DNA from 3 places in the Streptomyces sp. NPDC058335 genome. Region 1 is predicted to be linked to each of the others. Evidence: riboswitches for the same ligand, from Rfam matches in the RefSeq annotation. Region 1 holds a riboswitch; each other region holds the start of a gene.
What was found. A riboswitch is a leader RNA that binds a small molecule or an ion and turns the genes downstream of it on or off. The one in region 1 is predicted to bind thiamine pyrophosphate.
Positions count from the first base shown of each region.

Region 2: linked by a shared signal. The riboswitch ahead of ACFWJX_RS07460 (thiamine ABC transporter substrate binding subunit) and the one ahead of thiO (glycine oxidase ThiO) in region 1 are both predicted to bind thiamine pyrophosphate.
Region 3: linked by a shared signal. The riboswitch ahead of thiC (phosphomethylpyrimidine synthase ThiC) and the one ahead of thiO (glycine oxidase ThiO) in region 1 are both predicted to bind thiamine pyrophosphate.

Region 1 covers NZ_JBHXHX010000015.1:8,793-15,454, reverse strand. The annotation lists gene pknB (Stk1 family PASTA domain-containing Ser/Thr kinase) at 1-1,858, opposite strand, end outside; gene ACFWJX_RS27230 (thiazole synthase) at 2,419-3,213, opposite strand; gene thiS (sulfur carrier protein ThiS) at 3,217-3,417, opposite strand; gene thiO (glycine oxidase ThiO) at 3,414-4,577, opposite strand; TPP riboswitch at 4,575-4,686, opposite strand; gene ACFWJX_RS27215 (hypothetical protein) at 4,739-5,131, shown strand; gene ACFWJX_RS27210 (NAD(P)/FAD-dependent oxidoreductase) at 5,160-6,434, shown strand; gene ACFWJX_RS27205 (Rv2175c family DNA-binding protein) at 6,483-6,662, shown strand, end outside.
Region 2 covers NZ_JBHXHX010000003.1:353,640-360,301, forward strand. The annotation lists gene ACFWJX_RS07450 (phosphatidate cytidylyltransferase) at 1-827, shown strand, start outside; gene rlmN (23S rRNA (adenine(2503)-C(2))-methyltransferase RlmN) at 1,137-2,243, shown strand; TPP riboswitch at 2,301-2,407, shown strand; gene ACFWJX_RS07460 (thiamine ABC transporter substrate binding subunit) at 2,488-3,576, shown strand; gene ACFWJX_RS07465 (ABC transporter permease) at 3,633-5,234, shown strand; gene ACFWJX_RS07470 (ABC transporter ATP-binding protein) at 5,234-6,250, shown strand; gene ACFWJX_RS07475 (maleylpyruvate isomerase family mycothiol-dependent enzyme) at 6,276-6,662, shown strand, end outside.
Region 3 covers NZ_JBHXHX010000005.1:290,319-296,980, reverse strand. The annotation lists gene ACFWJX_RS11730 (VWA domain-containing protein) at 1-837, opposite strand, end outside; gene thiC (phosphomethylpyrimidine synthase ThiC) at 896-2,692, opposite strand; TPP riboswitch at 2,685-2,874, opposite strand; gene ACFWJX_RS11720 (YibE/F family protein) at 3,168-4,727, shown strand; gene ACFWJX_RS11715 (SsgA family sporulation/cell division regulator) at 4,833-5,279, opposite strand; gene ACFWJX_RS11710 (IclR family transcriptional regulator) at 5,378-6,244, opposite strand; gene ACFWJX_RS11705 (DUF5326 family protein) at 6,437-6,649, opposite strand.

The sequences.
Region 1 (6,662 bases):
GGCCCAGCAGGCCGCGGTCCTCCTCGACCTCGAAGCCTGCCCCTTCCAGCTCGGCCGTGGCGTCGTCGACGCTCGCGCCCACCACGTCCGGGACCTCCACCATCTCCGGCCCCTTGGACAGGGTCAGCGTCACCGTGTCGCCGTCGGCGGCCTGCTTGTCCGCGCCCGGCGACTGGGCGGCGACCTGGCCCTTGTCGAACTCCGAGTTGATCTCCGAGGTGGAGATCTCCACCACCAGGCCGGCCTCCTCCAGCTCGGCCCGTGCGTCGTCCAGGTCCTGGCCGGTGACGTCCGGGACGTCGATCGGGACGCCCTTGCTGACGACGAGGGACACCGCCGAGCCCGCGCGCCGCTCCGTGCCGGCCTTCGGGCCGCTGCTGATCACGAAGCCCTTGAGGACGTCCTCGCTGAACGCCTCGGTGACCAGGCCAGGCTCCAGACCGTCCGTCTTCAGCAGCTCCTTGGCCTTGTCCAGCCGCGAGCCCTTCACATCCGGTACCTTCACGGTCTCCGGGCCGTCGGAGACGGTCAGGGTCACCGAGTCGTTGGCACGGATACGGGCGCCCGGTTCCGGGTCCGTGCTGATGACCGTGCCGCGCTTCACCGTGTTGCTGTAGGCGTGCTTCACCTCGCCCACGTCCAGCCCGGCCGCGTCCAGCCGCTCCCTGGCCTGCGCCTCGGTCTGTGTGAGGACCGCCGGGACCTTGGTGAACTGCCCCGAGTTGATGTACCAGACGCCCGCGCCGACGCCGAGCACCAGAAGGACCGCGGCGACGATGGCGACCACTCCGCGGCCGGGCCGCACGGAGCGGCGCCGGGGCGGCAGCGGGGGCTCCGCCGCGAACCGGGAGGTCCGGTTCATCGGGTCCCCGGCTCTGCCGTCGTCGTCCTCGTCCTCGTTGACGGGCAGGAGGCGCGGGACCGTGAGCGAGCGCGGGATCACGCTGGTGCGGTCGTCCGCGATGTCACGGTCGGCGGACAGGGCCTGCGGGGGCAGCGCGTCCAGCTGTGCCTCGTCGAGCGCGCCGCGCGCCTCGCGGACCTGCGCGAGCAGGGCCACGGCGTCCGCCGGACGAACCTCCGGGGTGCGGGCGGTGGCCGAGGCGACCAGTTCGTCCAGCTCGAACGCCATGCCGGGTACGACGGTGGAGGGCGGGGGCACGTCCTCGTGGAGGTGCTTGTAGAGCACGACGGCGGGAGTGCCGCCGTCGTGGGGTTTGTCGCCGGTGAGCATCTCGTAGAGCACGACCCCGCACGCGTACACGTCCACGCGCGCGTCGGAGCTGCCCTGCTCCATCTGCTCGGGGGCGAGGTAGGCGACGGTGCCGAGGACGGCCCCGGTGGTGCTGGTGACGGTGTCCACGGACCGGACGAGGCCGAAGTCGGCGACCTTGACCCGGCCGTCGTCCCCTATCAGTACGTTCTCCGGCTTCATGTCCCGGTGCACGAAACCGGCGCGGTGCGCGGCGCCGAGGGCGGCGAGGACCGGCTCCAGGATGTCCAGCGCGGCCCGCGGCTGGAGCGCGCCGCGCTCACGCAGCACGTCCCGCAGGGTGCACCCTGCGACGTACTCCATGGCGAGGTAGACGTACGACCCGTCGGTCCCCTGGTCGAACACCTGAACGACGTTCGGGTGGGCCAGCCGGGCGACGGACTTGGCCTCGCGGATGAAGCGCTCGACGAAGGAGGCGTCGGCCGCGAGGGCCGGGTGCATCACCTTGAGCGCGAGGACGCGGTCGAGGCGGGTGTCCACGGCCCGGTAGACCGTGGCCATCCCGCCGACCGCGATCCGCGCCTCCACGCGATAGCGCCCGTCGAGCACCTGCCCGACCAGAGGGTCCTGAAGGGTCGTGTCCACGGAGGCGAGTCTACGAGCCCGCACCGACACCCCTCACCGCTCACACCGGTATCGCAGCGGGACTGAAGCGCACCTGTGACGAGGCACACGGCCGAGCGGCCGCACACGCCCACCCACGGACCTCTCCACCCACGCACCGCCCGTGACAGTCGGCCGGACGCAGACCCTCGCAGGCAGTGGCGAAGCACCGTCGGCGGCCACCGTCCCACGCGCCAGCCGCCGACGGCGCCCCGGCCCTGGCGGTCATCGGCCCATGGGGCAGCCGTGGCCGGCGCCCCGGTCCTGGTCATCGGCCCCTCGGGGCAGCCGTGGCCGGCGCCCGGCCCCGGCGCCACCGTCCCGCGGGGCAGCCGTGGTCGGCGCCCGGTCCCGGCGGTCATCGGCCCCGCGGGGCAGCCGTGGCCGGCGCCCGGCCCCGGCGGCCACCGTCCCGCGCGGCAGCCGCCGACGGCGCTCGGCCTTGGCGGGCGACGTTCGCCTCTCGGCCGACGGTCATGGGCGGTGCGTGGGTGGGAAAGCAGTGCGGGACCGCGGCGCCGGGTGGCGTGCGGGGAGCGTCGTCAGAACGCCGGGCGTTCCGGGTCCAGGGCGGCGCGGCCCTCCGTGGGGGACGACGGCTCCGCGAAGTGGCGGCGCGGGATCCGGCCCGCGAGCCGGGCCAACCGCCCCGCCTCCACAGCCCCCCGCATCGCCCGAGCCATCAGCACCGGCTCCTGCGCCCGCGTCACCGCCGACGCCAGCATCACCCCCGCACACCCCAGCTCCATCGCCAGCGCCACATCCGACGCCGTACCGGCCCCCGCGTCGAGAATCACCGGCACGCGCGCGTGCTCGACGATCAGCTGGAAGTTGTGGGGGTTGCGAATACCCAGCCCGGACCCGATCGGAGAGCCGAGCGGCATCACCGCCGCACACCCGACATCCTCCAGCTTCCGCGCCAGCACCGGATCGTCGTTCGTGTACGGCAGCACCGTGAACCCGTCGTCGACCAGCGTCTCCGCCGCGTCCAGCAGCTCGATCGGATCGGGCAGCAGCGTCCGCTCGTCGGCGATGACCTCCAGCTTGACCAGATCGGTCCCCAGCGCCTCCCGGGCCAGCCGTGCCGTCAGCACCGCCTCCCCGGCGGTGAAGCACCCCGCGGTGTTGGGCAGCACCCGGATGCCGAGCCGTTCGAGCACCGACAGCACGGACCCGTGCACCGAGGGGTCGACCCGCCGCATCGCGACGGTGGTCAGCTCGGTCCCGGACGCGACCAGCGCCCGCTCCAGCGTCTCCAGGCTGGGCGCACCGCCGGTACCCATGATCAGGCGGGACGAGTACGTCGTACCGCCGAGGACGAAGGGATCGTCGGCCATGGCTCAGCCTCCCTGGACGGCGGTGAGGACTTCCACGCGGTCTCCGTCGGAGAGGGCGGTGGCGGACCACCGCGCGCGCGGGACGACGGTTTCGTTGAGGGCGGCGGCCACTCCGGTGGGCGCCGGCGTCAGGGACCGTACGACGCTGTCGAGGGCCGTGCCGGGAGCGACCTCGCGTCGCTCGCCGTTGACGGAGATCTTCATGCGGGCTGCTCCGAGAGTGCGGCGGCGTGGAAGCGCCTGGGTGTGAAGGGGCGGGCCTCGACGGGAAGTTGACCGGTGGCCAGCGCGTGCGCCATCGCGTCCCCGGTGACCGGTGTCAGCAGCACGCCGTTGCGGTAGTGCCCGGTCGCCAGCAGCAGCCCGTCCATGCCGGTGGGCCCGAGCAGGGGCGCGTTGTCCGGCGACCCGGGACGCAGCCCCGCGCGCGTCTCGGTGAGCGGCAGCTCGGTGATCCCGGGAACCAGTTCGTGGGCGTCGCGCAGCAGCTCGTAGACGCCCCCGGCCGTCACCGTCGTGTCCCAGCCCAGTTCCTCGCTCGTGGCCCCGACGACCAGCTCGCCGTTCTCGCGCGGCACCAGGTAGACGTGGCTGCCGCGCACCACGGCCCGTACCGTCCGGGTCAGGAACGGCGCGTACCGCCGTGGCACGGTCAGCCGCAGCACCTGGCCCTTCACGGGCCGCACCGGGGGCAGCACCTCCGCCGGGACGCCCGCGAGCCGCCCGCTGAGGCTGCCCGCCGCGAGCACCACCTGCTCCGCCGCGAGCGTCGTACCCGCGCGCGTGAGGACCCCCGCGGCGCGCCCGGCCGACACGGTCAGCCGCTCCGCCCAGTCGCGGTGGAAGGCCACGCCCGCCCGCTCGCACGCGGTCACCAGCGCCGCCGCCAGCCGCCGGGGATCGATCTGGTGGTCGCCGTCCACCCGCAGCCCGCCGCGCACCCCGGGCGCGAGCATCGGCTCCAGCCGCCGGCACTCCCGTCCGGACAGCCATTCCGAGGTGAGCCCCGACTGCCGTTGCAGGGCGTGCAGTTCCCGCAGATGGGCGCGGTCGTCGGCGTCCAGCGCGACGGCGAGGGTGCCGGAGCGGCGGTAGCCGAGGTCGTGGCCGGTCAGGTCGGTGAGTTCGGCCACGAAGTCCGGGTAGCGGCGGGCCGATTCCAGGTTCAGGCCGAGCAGCGTCTGCTCGCCGTAGTGCAGTTCCGTGACCGCGGCCAGCATCCCGGCCGCCACCTGCGCGGCCCCGCCGCCCGGCCCGGGGTCCACCACCGCCGTGGCGAACCCCCGCTGCGCGGCCCGCCACGCGGTGACGAGCCCGATGATGCCGCCCCCCACGACGAGGACGTCCGACATAGGTGAGGACATGGGCGTCCAGCCCCTCCCTTCGCCGGCATGACCCGGATCAGGTTCGTACGGTCGGAGGCCGCCAGCCTCCCTCTCAGCCCGGTGCGTCCGGGCTCCCGCGAGTGCTCTACGTTGGCCACCCTAGCCCCCCGCCGTCCGTCCCAGTAAGGGAGCCTCCTCTCGTGGCCCGTTCGCTCGACGGCCTGGTCCTGGCCCCGGTGGCCGACCAGGCCCCCGGTCAGGTCGGCACCCGCACCCGCTTCACGTACCGCGAACGGGACGGCGTGATCTGGGCCGACTACGCGGGCGGCGACGTCGTACGCGGGCACCTGGTGGGTACCCGCGAGGGAGACCGGCTGGACTTCCGGTACGTCCAGCTGGGGCACGACGGGACGACGTCGTCCGGGCACTGTGTGTCGGCGGTCGTCGAACTGCCCGACGGGCGGCTGCGCCTCGACGAGACCTGGGAGTGGGAGTCGCGGCCGGGGAGCGGGACCAGCGTGGTGGAGCAGATCGCGGAACCGGTCACGGAACAGGGGCACGGAACACGGTCACGGAACAGGACGACTGACTGACGATCCGTCAGTTGTCTAAGGTGATCAGGTGAGCGAACAGACGCGGGAAGAAGACAGGCCGGCGGAGCGGCGGGTGGTCGTCGTCGGCGCGGGGATGGCCGGGGTGCAGACCGCGGTCGCCCTGCGCGAGCAGGGCTTCCACGGGACGGTGACCCTCATCGGCGCCGAACCCCACCAGCCCTACGACCGGCCCCCGCTGTCCAAGGCCGTCCTGCTCGGCACGGCCGAGCACTCCGCCTTCGACGTCGACTTCGAGAGCCTCGGCGTCGAACTCCGGCTCGGCACCGAGGCCCTCGGCGTACGCCCCGCCGACCACGAACTGGACACCGGGTCCGGGCCCGTCCCGTACGACGTCCTCGTGCTCGCCACCGGCGCCGAACCGATCCGGCTGCCCGGCGCCGAGGGCGTCCCCGGCGTCCATCTGCTGCGCACCCTGGACGACGCCGAACGGCTGCGGCCGGTGCTCGCCCGCCGGCACGACATCGTGGTCGTCGGCGCCGGCTGGATCGGCGCCGAGTTCGCCACCGCCGCGCGCGAGGCCGGCTGCGCGGTGACCGTCGTGGAGGCCGCTGACCGGCCGCTGGCCGGCGCCCTGCCCGCCGAGGTCGCCGCCCCGATGACCTCCTGGTACGCCGACAGCGGCACCGAGCTGCGCACCCGCGCGCGCGTGGAGCGCGTCGAGCCCGGTGCGGTCCTTCTCGACGACGGGTCCCGGCTGCCCGCCGACGCCGTCGTGGTCGGCATCGGCGCCCGCCCCGCGACGGCCTGGCTGACCGGCTCGGGCGTCGAGCTGGGCCGGCACGGCGAGGTCGTGGCCGACGCGAGCCTGCGCACGTCCGTGCCCGACGTGTACGCGGTCGGCGACTGCGCCTCCTTCCCGTCCGGGCGGTACGGCGAGCGCCTCCTCGTCCACCACTGGGACAACGCCCTCCAGGGGCCGCGCACGGTCGCCGCGAACATCCTCGGCTCGGCCACCGGCGAGGTCCCCGCGGTCTACGACCCGGTGCCGTACTTCTGGTCGGAGCAGTTCGGCCGCTTCGTCCAGTACGCCGGCCACCACACCGGCGCCGACACGACCCTGTGGCGCGGCGACCCCGCCGGACCGGCCTGGACGGTCTGCTGGCTGCGTGAGGACCGCCTGGTCGCGCTGCTGGCGGTGGGCCGCCCCCGCGACCTCGCGCAGGGCCGCCGGCTGATCGAGTCGGGCACGCCGATGAACCCCGAGCTGATCGCGGACCCGGCGACGCCGCTCAAGGCGGCGACGGCTCAGACCGCGGGTCCAGCGGGCGGCTCCACCCGCTGAGGGGAGGCTCGGCTACCGACTGTCGGTCCGGGATGGCAGTCTTGAGGGGTGACCGAGATTGACGCAAAGATCGATGCTCTCGTCCCCGCCTGGCTCACCCTGCCCGACATCGCAGAGATGCTCGATGTCGACGTGGTGCGTGCGCGGCAGCTGGTCAAGGACGGCCAGCTCATCGCCGTACGCCGTGGTGAGAACAGGGCACTGCACGTCCCCGCCGCCTTCATCGAC
Region 2 (6,662 bases), on a different contig from region 1:
CCCCGCAGAAGAAGAGCGCGGGCCGTGACCTGACTGCGGCCATAGGGGTCGGTGTCGGACTCGGTGCGGTGATCATCGCGTCGCTGTTCGTCGTCAAGGCCGTCTTCGTCGGCGTGATCGCGGTCGCCGTCGTCGTCGGCCTGTGGGAGCTGACCAGTCGGCTCCAGGAGCGCAAGGGCATCAAGGCTCCGCTGGTGCCGCTCGCGGTCGGCGGCGCGGCCATGGTCGTCGCCGGATACGTCCGGGGTGCCGAGGGCGCCTGGGTTGCCATGGCCCTGACCGCGCTCGCGGTCCTGGTCTGGCGGATGACGGAACCGCCGGAAGGTTACCTCAAGGACGTCACTGCCGGAGTCTTCGCGGCCTTCTACGTCCCGTTCCTGGCCACGTTCGTCGCGATGATGCTCACCGCGGACGACGGGGCGCTCCGCGTCATGACGTTCCTGCTGCTGACGGTCGTCAGCGACACCGGGGCGTACGCCGTCGGCTGGCGCTTCGGCAAGCACAAGCTCGCTCCGCGGATCAGCCCCGGCAAGACCCGCGAGGGCCTGCTCGGCGCGGTGTCGTTCGCGATGGTCGTCGGTGCACTGTGCATGGAGTTCGTGATCGAGGACGGCACCTGGTGGCAGGGTCTGCTGCTCGGCCTGGCGGTCGCGGCCAGCGCCACCCTCGGTGACCTCGGCGAGTCCATGATCAAGCGGGACCTCGGCATCAAGGACATGGGCACCCTGCTCCCCGGTCACGGCGGCATCATGGACCGCCTGGACTCGCTCCTGCCCACCGCGCCGGTGGTGTGGCTGTTGCTGGTGCTGTTCGTGGGGTCCGGCTGATCGGTACTCAGCCCGGTCGAAACGAGCCCCCGTCCCCCGCGGACGGGGGCTCGTCCCGTGATCAACCGCTCCGACAGGGTCCCGCGCATGGGGACGGCGAGACGGGGCGAGGACGGCCGGTACCACGGTGATCTGCCGTGCCGATGGTGCGAGGCGCTCCTCGCGCAGAACGGACGGCGCAGGCCGAAGCTCTACTGCGGCGGATGGCACCGGACGACGACGTACGCCGCCCGGTGCGTCACACCGCGACCGGCGGGCTGTTCTGAGCCGACCGGGGCACCCGAATGGATCTGCGACACTGGTAGAGCCATGCCTAAGCCCGGAGAACTCACTTTCGTCGCCCCCCGCGGAGCCAAGAAGCCGCCGCGGCACCTCGCCGACCTCTCGCCCGCCGAGCGGAAGGAGGTGGTGGCGGAGATCGGTGAGAAGCCGTTCCGTGCGAAACAGCTGTCGCAGCACTACTTCGCGCGGTTCGCGCACGACCCGGCCGAGTGGACCGACATCCCCGCCGGTGCCCGTGAGAAGCTGCGCGAGGCGCTGCTGCCCGATCTGATGACGGTCGTACGGCATCTGTCGACGGACCAGGGGACCACCCGCAAGACGCTCTGGCGGCTGTTCGACGGCACGCTCGTGGAGTCGGTGCTGATGCGGTACCCGGACCGGGTGACCATGTGCATCAGTTCGCAGGCCGGCTGCGGGATGAACTGCCCGTTCTGCGCGACCGGGCAGGCGGGGCTCGACCGGAACCTGTCCACCGCCGAGATCGTCCACCAGATCGTGGACGGGATGCGGGCGCTGCGCGACGGAGAGGTTCCCGGCGGACCGGCCCGGCTGTCCAACATCGTGTTCATGGGCATGGGTGAGCCGCTCGCCAACTACAAGCGGGTCGTCGGCTCCATCCGCGCGCTCACCGACCCCGCGCCCGACGGGCTGGGGCTCTCGCAGCGCGGGATCACCGTGTCGACCGTGGGGCTGGTGCCGGCCATCAACCGGTTCTCCGACGAAGGCTTCAAGTGCCGGCTGGCCATCTCGCTGCACGCCCCCGACGACGAGCTGCGCGACACCCTCGTCCCCGTGAACACGCGGTGGAAGGTGCGCGAGGTGCTCGACGCCGGATTCGAGTACGCCGAGAGGTCCGGGCGCCGGCTGTCCATCGAGTACGCGCTGATCCGCGACATCAACGACCAGGCCTGGCGTGGTGACCGTCTCGGGCGCATGCTCAAGGGCCGGCCCGTACATGTGAACCTGATCCCGCTCAACCCGACGCCGGGTTCCAAGTGGACCGCCTCCCGGCCCGAGGACGAGAAGGCGTTCGTCGAGGCCATCGCGGCGCACGGGGTGCCCGTCACCGTCCGGGACACGCGTGGTCAGGAGATCGACGGGGCGTGTGGTCAGCTCGCCGCCACCGAGCGGTAGTCTGACCGACGTAAGTACTGTCCTGTTTTCAGACAGTGCGGTAAATCAGACATCTTCATATTCCGACAGGGGAGCGCCACAGCGCTGAGAGTGCGGCACCGGGCCGCAGACCCTCTGAACCTCGCCCAGGTCATTCTGGGTAGGAAGTTCGGTCATCACTCGAGCTGTTGCGCCCTGCCCGGACACCCTCGCGGGTTCCGGGCGGGGCCGCGTCTCTTCCTGGTCACCTCCAGGAGGAATTCCAGTGCACACCAGGACGTTCGTGGCCGCGGCCGTAGGCCTCGGTCTCGGTCTCGTCACGCTGTCCGCCTGCGGATCGTCGGACGACGGCGGTTCCTCGCAGAGCGAGAGCAAGACCGTCACCCTCGTCAGCCATGACTCGTGGGCCGTCTCCGAGAACGTGCTCGCCGACTTCGAGAAGAAGTCCGGCTACCAGGTGAAGGTCCTCAAGGACGGCGACGCCGGGCAGGCCGTCAACAAGGCGATCCTCACCAAGGACAACCCGCAGGGCGACGTCTTCTTCGGCGTCGACAACACCCTGCTCTCCCGCGCGCTCGACAACGGCGTCTTCCAGCCGTACGAGGCGCAGGGGCTGGACCAGGTCGACGGGCAGTACCAGCTGGACGCCGGAAAGCACCGGGTCACGCCCGTCGACTACGGCGACATCTGCGTCAACTACGACAAGAAGTACTTCACCGATCACAAGCTGGCCCCGCCGGCCACCTTCGACGACCTGGCGAAGCCGGCGTACAAGAACCTGCTCGTCACCGAGAACGCCTCCACCTCCTCGCCCGGCCTCGGCTTCCTGCTCGGCACGGCCGCCAAGTACGGGGACGGGGGAGGCTGGGAGGGTTACTGGAAGAAGCTCAAGGCCAACGGTGTGAAGGTCGTCGACGGCTGGGAGCAGGCCTACAACGAGGAGTTCTCCGGCTCGGCCGGCGGCAGGAAGGCCGGCGGGGACCGGCCGCTCGTCGTCTCCTACGCCTCCTCGCCGCCCGCCGAGGTGATCTACGGCGACCCGAAGCCGACGACCGCGCCGACCGGTGTCGCGACCGGCACCTGCTTCCGGCAGGTCGAGTTCGCCGGACTGCTGAGCAACGCCGAGAACAGCGAGGGCGGCAAGGCGCTGATCGACTTCCTGATCTCGAAGACGTTCCAGGAGGACATGCCGCTCAACATGTTCGTCTACCCGGTGGCCAAGGGCGCGGCCGTGCCCGCCGAGTTCACCGAGTACGGCCCGGCCGCCGAGGATCCCGAGACGATGGACCCGGCGAAGATCGCCGCGGACCGCGACCAGTGGGTCAAGTCGTGGACCTCGCTCGTACTGAAGTAGACCGGCGGGCGGCCCCGCGCCGCGGGCGTACCGGGAGCGCGGCGCGGCTGGGGCTCATGGCCCTGCCCGTCGCGTTCTTCGGGATGTTCTTCGCCTACCCGGTCGCCGCGATCCTCTCGCGCGGACTGTACTCCGGCGGCGGCTGGCACTTCGGGCGCCTGTTCGACGTGCTCGGGCAGTCCGACATCCGGCACGTCCTGTGGTTCACCACCTGGCAGGCACTCGCCTCCACCGCGCTCACCCTGCTGATCGCCCTGCCCGCCGCCTACGTCTTCGCCCGGTTCTCCTTCCCCGGCAAGCAGGTCCTGCGGGCCGTCGTGACCGTCCCGTTCGTGCTGCCGACCGTCGTCGTCGGTACGGCGTTCCTCGCGCTGGTCGGCCGCGGTGGTCTCCTCGACGAGCTGTGGGGCGTACGGCTGGACACCACCGTGTGGGCGATCCTGCTCGCCCACGTCTTCTTCAACTACGCCGTCGTCGTGCGGACGGTCGGCGGACTGTGGGCGCAGCTCGACCCGCGGCAGGAGGAGGCCGCGCGGATGCTCGGCGCCTCGCCCTTCCGGGCCTGGCGGCAGGTGACCCTCCCGGCCCTCGCGCCGGCCGTGGCCGCCGCCGCGCTCATGGTGTTCCTCTTCACCTTCACCTCCTTCGGCGTGGTGCAGATCCTCGGCGGCCCGACCTTCTCCACGCTGGAGGTCGAGATCTACCGGCAGACCTCCGAGATCTTCGACCTGTCGACGGCCGCCGTCCTCACGATCGTCCAGTTCCTCGCCGTCGGCGCGATCCTCGCCGTGCACGCCTGGACCGTACGGCGGCGGGAGAGCGCGCTGCGGCTGGTGGACGCGGCCGGGACGGCACGGCGGCCGCGTGGGGCGGGGCAGTGGGCGCTGCTCGCCGGAGTGCTCGGCACGGTAGCGCTGCTGCTCGTGCTGCCGTTGGCGGTGCTGGTGCAACGCTCCCTCGACGCCCCCGACTTCGCCTACTACCGGGCGCTGACCAGCGACGACGGCAATGTGTTCCTGGTCCCGCCGATCGAGGCCATCGGCAACTCGCTGGAGTACGCCCTCGTCGCCACCGTGATCGCGGTGACGGTCGGCGGGCTGGCGGCGGCGGCCCTGACCCGACGGGACGCCGGGCGGCTGGTCCGCGGGTTCGACGCGCTGCTGATGCTGCCGCTGGGCGTCTCCGCGGTGACCGTCGGCTTCGGCTTCCTGATCGCGCTCGACGAACCTCCGCTGGACCTGCGGGCCACCTGGATCCTGGTGCCGCTCGCGCAGGCGCTGGTCGGCGTGCCCTTCGTCGTACGGACCATGCTGCCGGTGCTGCGCGCGGTGGACGAGCGGCTGCGGGAGGCGGCGGCCGTGCTCGGGGCGTCGCCGTGGCGGGTGTGGCGGGAGGTGGACCTGCCGATGGTGCGGCGGGCGCTGCTGGTCGCCGCCGGGTTCGCCTTCGCCGTGTCGCTGGGCGAGTTCGGGGCGACGGTGTTCATCGCACGGCCCGACAACCCGACCCTGCCGGTCGCCGTGGCGCGGCTGCTGGGGCGTGCCGGGGAGCTGAACTACGGGCAGGCGATGGCCCTTTCGACGATTCTGATGCTGGTGTGCGCGATCGCCCTGCTGGTGCTGGAGCGGCTGCGCACCGACCGTACGGGGGAGTTCTGATGCTGCGGCTCGAAGGCGCGACCGTGCGGTTCGCAGGGCGGGCGGTGCTGGACGCCGTCGATCTCGACGTCGTCGAGCACGAGGTGGTGTGTGTGCTCGGGCCCAGCGGCAGCGGCAAGTCGACGCTGCTGCGGGTGGTGGCCGGGCTGCAACCCCTGGACGCCGGGCGGGTGGTGCTCGACGGACGTGACCAGGCGGGAGTGCCCGCGCACCGGCGGGGGCTGGGGCTGATGTTCCAGGACCATCAGCTGTTCCCGCAGCGGGACGTGGGCGGCAACGTCGCCTTCGGTCTGCGCATGCGCGGCACCGACCGGCGACGACGACAGGAACGGGTGGGGGAGCTGCTCGATCTGGTCGGGCTGCCGGATGCCGGCCGCCGGTCCGTCGCCGCGCTGTCCGGCGGTGAGCAGCAGCGGGTGGCGCTGGCCCGTGCGCTCGCGCCGAGCCCACGGCTGCTGATGCTGGACGAGCCGCTCGGGCAGCTCGACCGGTCGCTGCGGGAGCGGCTGGTCGTGGAACTGCGGGAGCTGTTCGGGCGGTTGGGCACCACGGTGCTCGCGGTCACGCACGACCAGGGCGAGGCGTTCGCGCTGGCCGACCGGGTCGTGGTGATGCGGGACGGGCGGATCGCCCAGTCCGGTACGCCGCTGGAGGTGTGGCAGCGGCCGGCGGACGCGTTCGTGGCCCGCTTCCTCGGCTTCGACAACGTGGTGGAGGCCGGCGTCGCCGAGGAGGCCGCGGACACGCCGTGGGGCAAGGTGCCGGTGCCGGCCGGCTCCCCGCAGGGCGTCCGCACGCTGCTGGTGCGGCCGGCCGGGGTACGGCTGGTGGACGCGGAACAGGGCCTGCCCTGCACGGTCGCCGCCCGCACCTTCAAGGGCACCCATGTCGCCCTCCACCTCCAGCCGGAGAACGCGCCGCGCCTGGAGGCAGCGTGTGCGCTGCGGCTGGCGCCGGAGGTCGGGGACACGGTCGGGGTGGAGTTCGACGCGGCCGAAATCGTGGTGCTCGACTGATCGTCCCGCCCGTACGGTGTCGCGTATGACCCTTCTCGCACATGAGCGGTACTGCGACGAAATCGCCCACCAGGTAGGTCTGTTGCGGTCGGTGGTGACCTCCGGAGCCGATCTGTCGGCCACCGTTCCGACCTGCCCCGACTGGTCTCTGGAGCAGCTCGTCCGGCACACGGGCGGGGCCCTGCGCTGGGTCGAGCTGCTGGTGCGGACGCGGGCGCAGGAGAACGTCGCGGAGGAACAGGTCCCGTCGCACGGCGGGCCGGAGGCCCAGGGCGACCCGGCCGCGCTGGACGCCTGGCTCGCGGAGACCGGTGAGGCGGTCGTGGCCGCGCTGCGGGAGGCCGGGCCCGACACGAGGGTGTGGGGCTGGGCCGGGGGCGGTGACGCCCGGTTCTGGGCCCGCCGGATGACC
Region 3 (6,662 bases), on a different contig from region 1:
GTCGGCCACCACCCCGCCGGAGTACAGGAACGACATGGACCCCGACGCGTCGAGCACGAGCACCACCCGCGCACTGACCCCCGCGGCACCGCGCTTCCGCAGACTGACCGCGACCTGCTCCTTCCGCAGGGACAGCCGCTTGCGCATATCGACCGGAAGCTGCTCCTCCCCCTTGGTCAGCCGGCCCCCGGCAGACGGCGCGGATACGGCGGCGGAGGCGGCCGGAGCCGACGGAGGCACGGGCGGGGGCGGGGGCGGCGTGCGTACGGCCGATGCCGCGTGGTCGGCTGCCGGCCCAGCGGGCTCCTCATCGACGCTGATCCCGAAATCGGTGGCCAGCCCCGCGAGCCCGGAGGCATACCCCTGCCCGACCGCGCGGAACTTCCACTGCCCCTCCCGCAGGTACAACTCACCTCCGATGAACGCCGTCTCCGTCTCTCCCCGCATCTCGAACCGCGCCAGCTCCGCCAGGCTCCCGGCATCGAGCAACCTGAGCGTCAGGCCGGCCACCTGCCCGAAGGTGCCGCCGTCGGCGGACGCGCACAGCGCCACACGCGCGACGGCACTCTCCAGCGAACGCAGGTCCACCTCGACCGTGTCGGCAGTGACACCGGCGGCGCTCCGCCTGCCCAGATGGGTGACTGCGCCGGAAGCGTGCCGCGGCTGGTTGTAGAAGACGAGGTCCGCGTCGTCACGCACCCTTCCGGCGGCGGTCAGCAGCAGAGCCGACACATCCACGTCCTGCCCGCCGGCCCGCTCGGACCAACTGATCTCGACGCGCACGGACGGCACATCGACCGGCAGATTGGCGCCCTTGCTCATGGATCGCGCTGTCATGCACCCAGTCTGCCGACCTCTGCGCCAGAAGCACCGCCCCAGGACGATTCCCTGCGCGTCAGTCCGCGATCGGCAGATACACCCGATTGCCCGCGGCCGCGAACTCCTTGGACTTCTGCGCCATTCCTTCCTCGACCTCCGCCCGACTGCCGCCGTGCTCACGGCGGATGTCGTGAGAGATCTTCATCGAGCAGAACTTCGGTCCGCACATCGAGCAGAAGTGAGCCGTCTTGGCCGGCTCCGCCGGGAGTGTCTCGTCGTGGAACTCCCGGGCGGTGTCCGGGTCGAGGGCCAGGTTGAACTGGTCCTCCCAGCGGAACTCGAAGCGGGCGTCGGACAGCGCGTCGTCCCACTCCTGCGCACCGGGGTGTCCCTTGGCGAGATCGGCCGCGTGGGCGGCGATCTTGTAGGTGATGACACCGGTCTTGACGTCGTCACGATTGGGCAGGCCCAGGTGCTCCTTGGGCGTGACGTAGCAGAGCATGGCCGTGCCCCACCAGGCGATCATCGCCGCACCGATGCCGGAGGTGATGTGGTCGTACGCCGGGGCGACGTCGGTCGTCAGCGGGCCGAGCGTATAGAAGGGAGCTTCATCGCAGATCTCCTGCTGAAGGTCGATGTTCTCCTTGATCTTGTGCATCGGGACATGTCCCGGGCCTTCGATCATCGTCTGAACATGGAAACGCTTCGCGATCCGGTTGAGTTCCCCGAGCGTGCGCAACTCCGCGAACTGCGCCTCGTCGTTGGCGTCCGCGATCGAACCGGGCCGCAGACCGTCGCCCAACGAGTACGTGACGTCGTAGGCCGCGAGGATCTCACAGAGTTCCTCGAAGTTCTCGTAGAGGAACGACTCCTTGTGGTGGGCCAGACACCACGCGGCCATGATCGACCCGCCTCGGGAGACGATGCCGGTCTTGCGGTTGGCCGTCAGCGGGACGTACGGCAGGCGCACCCCCGCGTGGACGGTCATGTAGTCCACGCCCTGCTCGGCCTGCTCGATCACCGTGTCCTTGTAGATCTCCCAGGTCAGCTCCTCGGCCCGGCCGTCGACCTTCTCCAACGCCTGGTAGAGCGGCACCGTGCCGATGGGGACGGGGGAGTTGCGCAGCACCCACTCGCGGGTGGTGTGGATGTTGCGGCCGGTGGACAGGTCCATGACCGTGTCGGCGCCCCAACGGGTCGCCCACGTCATCTTCTCGACCTCCTCCTCGATGGAGGAGGTCACCGCCGAGTTGCCGATGTTGGCGTTGACCTTCACCAGGAATCGCTTGCCGATGATCATCGGCTCGATCTCCGGGTGGTTGACGTTGGCCGGCAGCACCGCACGTCCGGCCGCGATCTCCTCGCGTACGACCTCGGGCTCCACGTTCTCCCGGATGGCCACGTACTCCATCTCCGGCGTGATCTCGCCCCGGCGGGCGTACGCGAGTTGGGTGACCGCCTGACCGTCACGGCCCCGGCGTGGCAGGCGCGGCCGTCCGGGGAAGACCGCGTCGAGGTTGCGCAGCCCGCCGCGCGGGGAGGTGTGCTTGATCCCGTCGTCCTCCGGGCGGACGGGGCGGCCCGCGTACTCCTCTGTGTCACCGCGGGCGATGACCCAGTTCTCCCGCAGAGGCGGCAGCCCTCTGCGGACATCCGTCTCGACGAGCGGATCGGTGTACGGGCCCGAGGTGTCGTACAGCGTGACCGACCGACCGTTGGTGAGATGCACCTGACGGACCGGCACGCGCAGGTCGGAGCGGGTGCCCTCGACATACGCCTTGTGCCATCCGATGGACTTCCCGGCCTCCCCGTCGGCAGAGACCTCGTCGGAGATCTGCGCGGAGGCAGGCGTGCGTGCGTCCTTGTTGGTCATGAGACCTACTCCCTACGCCGGCATTACCCGGTAACAGGTTCAGCGGTCGACGCAGCGGCTTCCGTCTGCCGACGTGTCATGTGAAACATCACTCGGTTGTGGTGACGTTCCACGTGAAACATCGCGAAGACGGAGGTCAGCGCCCTCTCAGCCCGGTGCTCCGAGCTCCCGCGTGTGCAAAGGTGCCTCCACGCTAGCGTCCTTTGTGGCGCGGTGAACAGTGGGCCTCTGTCGTTCTTGCGATGATCGGGCGGTGACCACGACACCCCATCCCCCGTTCCCACCGCCCGAACAGCCCCGCGGGCCGGGTATTCCTCCCGGTGGACGCCCCCGGCAAGGACAGGGGCACGGCCCCGGTGGCGGTTCGGTTCCCCGACCCGGTTCCGGGCCCGTTTCCCGTCCCGAGGACGGCTACAGCTTCGGCCCCGACGGCGGACAGGGCGGCGGCCCCGGCTTTGGTGGCGGACACGGGCACGTGTCCGGCGCCGGAGGGCACGGTGGTCGCGGGCACGGGCCCGGTGGTGGCCACGGCGGCGGCCGTGACGGCGCCGGAAGCACGGGTGGAGGCGGGGGCCACGGGCACGGCCCCGGTCCGGGTGACGGGCACGGCTCGGACGACGGCCACGGCAGCGGGCACGGCTCCGGCGACGGACACAGCGGTGGGCACGGTGGGGAGGGCCCCGGTTCAGGTGGCGGTCACGGGCACAGCCACAGTCACGGTCCGGCCGCCCCCGTCTCCCAACACCTGCGCAAGGTCATCGCGGCCGTTCTCATCCCGTTCGGCGTGGCCGTGCTCGTCGGCATGGTCGTGCTGTGGCCCGGCGGTGCCCCGGCGCACGAGCGCACCGGCGTCGGCTTCGACCGGCAGACGCAGCAGGCGACGGTCTCCAAGGTCGAGAGCATCAGCTGCTCGTCGGCGAACGCCTCGGGCGGCACCCCGACCGGCGACACCTCGACCGCCGAGGGCTCCTCCGCACAGCAACAGGAGGACGGCACCTGCAAGAAGGCCACGATCCGTGTGGACACCGGCTCGGACAAAGGCCGTACGTTCACCGAGATCGTCCAGCCGGACCAGTCACGTCAGTTGCACGAGGGCCAGAAGGTCGTGGTCGCCTACGAGCCCTCCGCGCCGAAGGACCTCCAGTACTCGGTCACCGATGTGAACCGCCGTGTCCCCATGGGCCTGCTCGCCATCATCTTCGCCGTCGCCGTCGTGGTCGTCGGGCGGCTCCGGGGTGTCATGGCGCTGGTCGCGCTGGCCATCAGCTTCATGGTGCTGAACTTCTTCGTCCTGCCCGCGATCCTGCAAGGCTCGAACCCGCTGGCCGTGGCGGTCGTCGGGGCGAGCGCCATCATGCTGATCGCCCTCTATCTGTGTCACGGTCTCTCGGCCCGCACCTCCGTTGCCGTACTGGGCACGCTCATCTCCCTGCTGCTGATCGGCGTCCTCGGCTCCTGGTTCGTCGACTGGGCGGCGCTGACCGGCAATACGGACGACAACACCGGTCTGATCCACGGTCTGTACCCGACGATCGACATGAGCGGTCTGCTCCTGGCCGGCATCATCATCGGTTCGCTCGGTGTCCTCGACGACGTGACGGTCACGCAGACGTCGGCGGTCTGGGAACTCCACGAGGCCAACCCCTCGATGGGCTGGCGAGGGCTGTACCGGGCAGGCATCCGGATCGGCCGCGACCACATCGCGTCCGTGGTCAACACGCTCGTCCTCGCCTATGCCGGCGCCGCACTGCCGCTTCTGCTGCTGTTCTCCATCGCCGAGAGCAGCGTCGGCACGGTCGCCAACAGCGAGCTGGTCGCCGAGGAGATCGTGCGCACACTGGTCGGTTCGATCGGCCTGGTCGCGTCGGTTCCGGTCACCACGGCGCTCGCTGCGCTCGTGGTCTCGGCGGACCGGCCGGGAACCGGCGCGCTCCCCGAGACGGCCCCGGCGACGCCGGGTGCCACATCGGCCGGTACGGCGGGCCCCGCCCCGCAGGGCTCTCGGGGCGGCAAGGGCAGGCGGCGCAAGCACTGACGCGGGCGGGCGTTCGAAGGGAGCCACGGGTACAGACTCCCTTCGAACGCCCCGCCCCCGCAGAAGCGTTCCTTCATCCTTGCGCCGCCAGCCCCCCGCCAGACCTCACCCGGCACTCTGCTCCTCCGCCAGAATCCGGTCCAAGGCCTCGTCGAGATGGGCGTCGAAGTCGGCGAACGCCCCCTCCTGCCCCAGCGGAACCAACTTGTCGGTGCGGTCGAGGAAGGCCACGAGCGGAGCCGCCGAGGAGCGGAACACCGCCTGGTCACCGCCCACCTGAAGCCGGATCAGCACCTCGCCCAGCACCTCCCGGTCGGCCGGCGAGACCCGCACATCTCCCTCTCCGCACGGCCTGCCCACCCCGTCGATGAGCAGCTCACGCCCGAACGCCCAGGTCACCGGGGCATCACCGGGCAGATGGAAGGTGAGCCGCACGGCGTACGGATCGCAGGTCTCGTAACCCAGTTCCACCGGGATGCGGAACGAGAGCTCCTCGGAGACGAGAAAGCTCATCATGACCTCTGCCTCTACTGCCTGCACGGACTCGCGCATCGCCTTACCCCGTCATTGCCGTCGACTGGCTGGGAATCAACCCCTGACACTGCAGGCATCTTGCTGAACGTACACAACAGATCACAAGGAGTGAGTTTTCAGATACTGATAGAGACCGCAAATGATCCCAGCATCCGCCCGATCTCGCTCTGCAACTGCTCTACGGCCGCAGGCAGCCGGTCGGCCTGGTGGGCGGGGAGGGAGATGGCCACCGTGGCGGCGGTGGTGCCCACAGTGATGGGGATCGCGGCACACACCGTCCCCAGCGCGTACTCCTGCCGTTCGACGACCGTCTCCATCCGCCGCACCCTCGCCAGCCGCCGCAACAGGGTGTGGTCGTCCCGGACGGTGTACGGGGTGATCGACTGCACGGGGTAGCGGTCGAGGTGGTCGCGGCGGGCCTCGTCGTCCAGCTGGGACAGCAGGCACTGACCGATGGCGTGCGCGTGCCCGGTCTCGCGGAAGTCGGCCCATTCCTCGACCGCCGGATTGCCCGGGGTGTCGGAGACGCACATGACCTCGATCTCGCCGTCCCGGTAGCGGGCGTAGTACACCGGAACGCCGATCGAATCGCGCCACCGCTCGAGGGTGGCGACCACGACGCTGCGACGTTTCTGCGTGGCTCCGCTGCTGCCGAGGCGCTCGGCGGCCTCCCCGAGGTAGAACATCCCCTTGTCGCGCCGCAGGTAGCCCTCGTGCACGAGGGTGCGCAGCAGGTGGTAGGCCGTGGGCAGTGCCAGGCCGGTCTCACGGGCCAGTTGCTTGGCCGGCGCCCCGCCGTCGTGCCGGGCCACGGATTCCAGCAGTCGCATGGCGCGCTGCACTGAACCGATGAGCGTCGCGGCGGACTGCGGTTGTTCGGGGACGCCTCTGCCGGCCGGCCGTTGGAGCAGGGGTGCGGTGGGGCGCGTGCGGGTGGGGGGTGAGTGCGGTTCCGCGAATGCTGCGGTGTCAACCGTGGCCAAGAGTCACTCCCGAAGTTCGAGAGGGCGGTCCGTGCGGGGAACACGGGAGGGGGGCGCCGATCGCGGGTGCTTCCCCGCGAGGGGTTCCGGACTTTAACGGCCCGCCACCGCAGACGGTCGTGCTGTCCGGGAAACTTCCCCCAGCCGAGGGAACCGGTGAATCCTGTTACCGGTCCCCGCTCCCGGCACCGCTCACCAGTCGCCGCGTGACGAGGACCCCGCCGTGAACTTCCGGACCACGTAGATCAGTCCGCCGACGACTGCGACGAAGACCAGCAGCTTGAACAGAAGGCCGATCACGAAGCCGACCACGCTCGCTATCAGGCCGCCGAACACGACCAGCGCGATGACCGGCACCGCCACCCACTTCACCCACCACGGCAGTCCCGCGAAGATCTCTTGCATCGCTCTCGCCCTC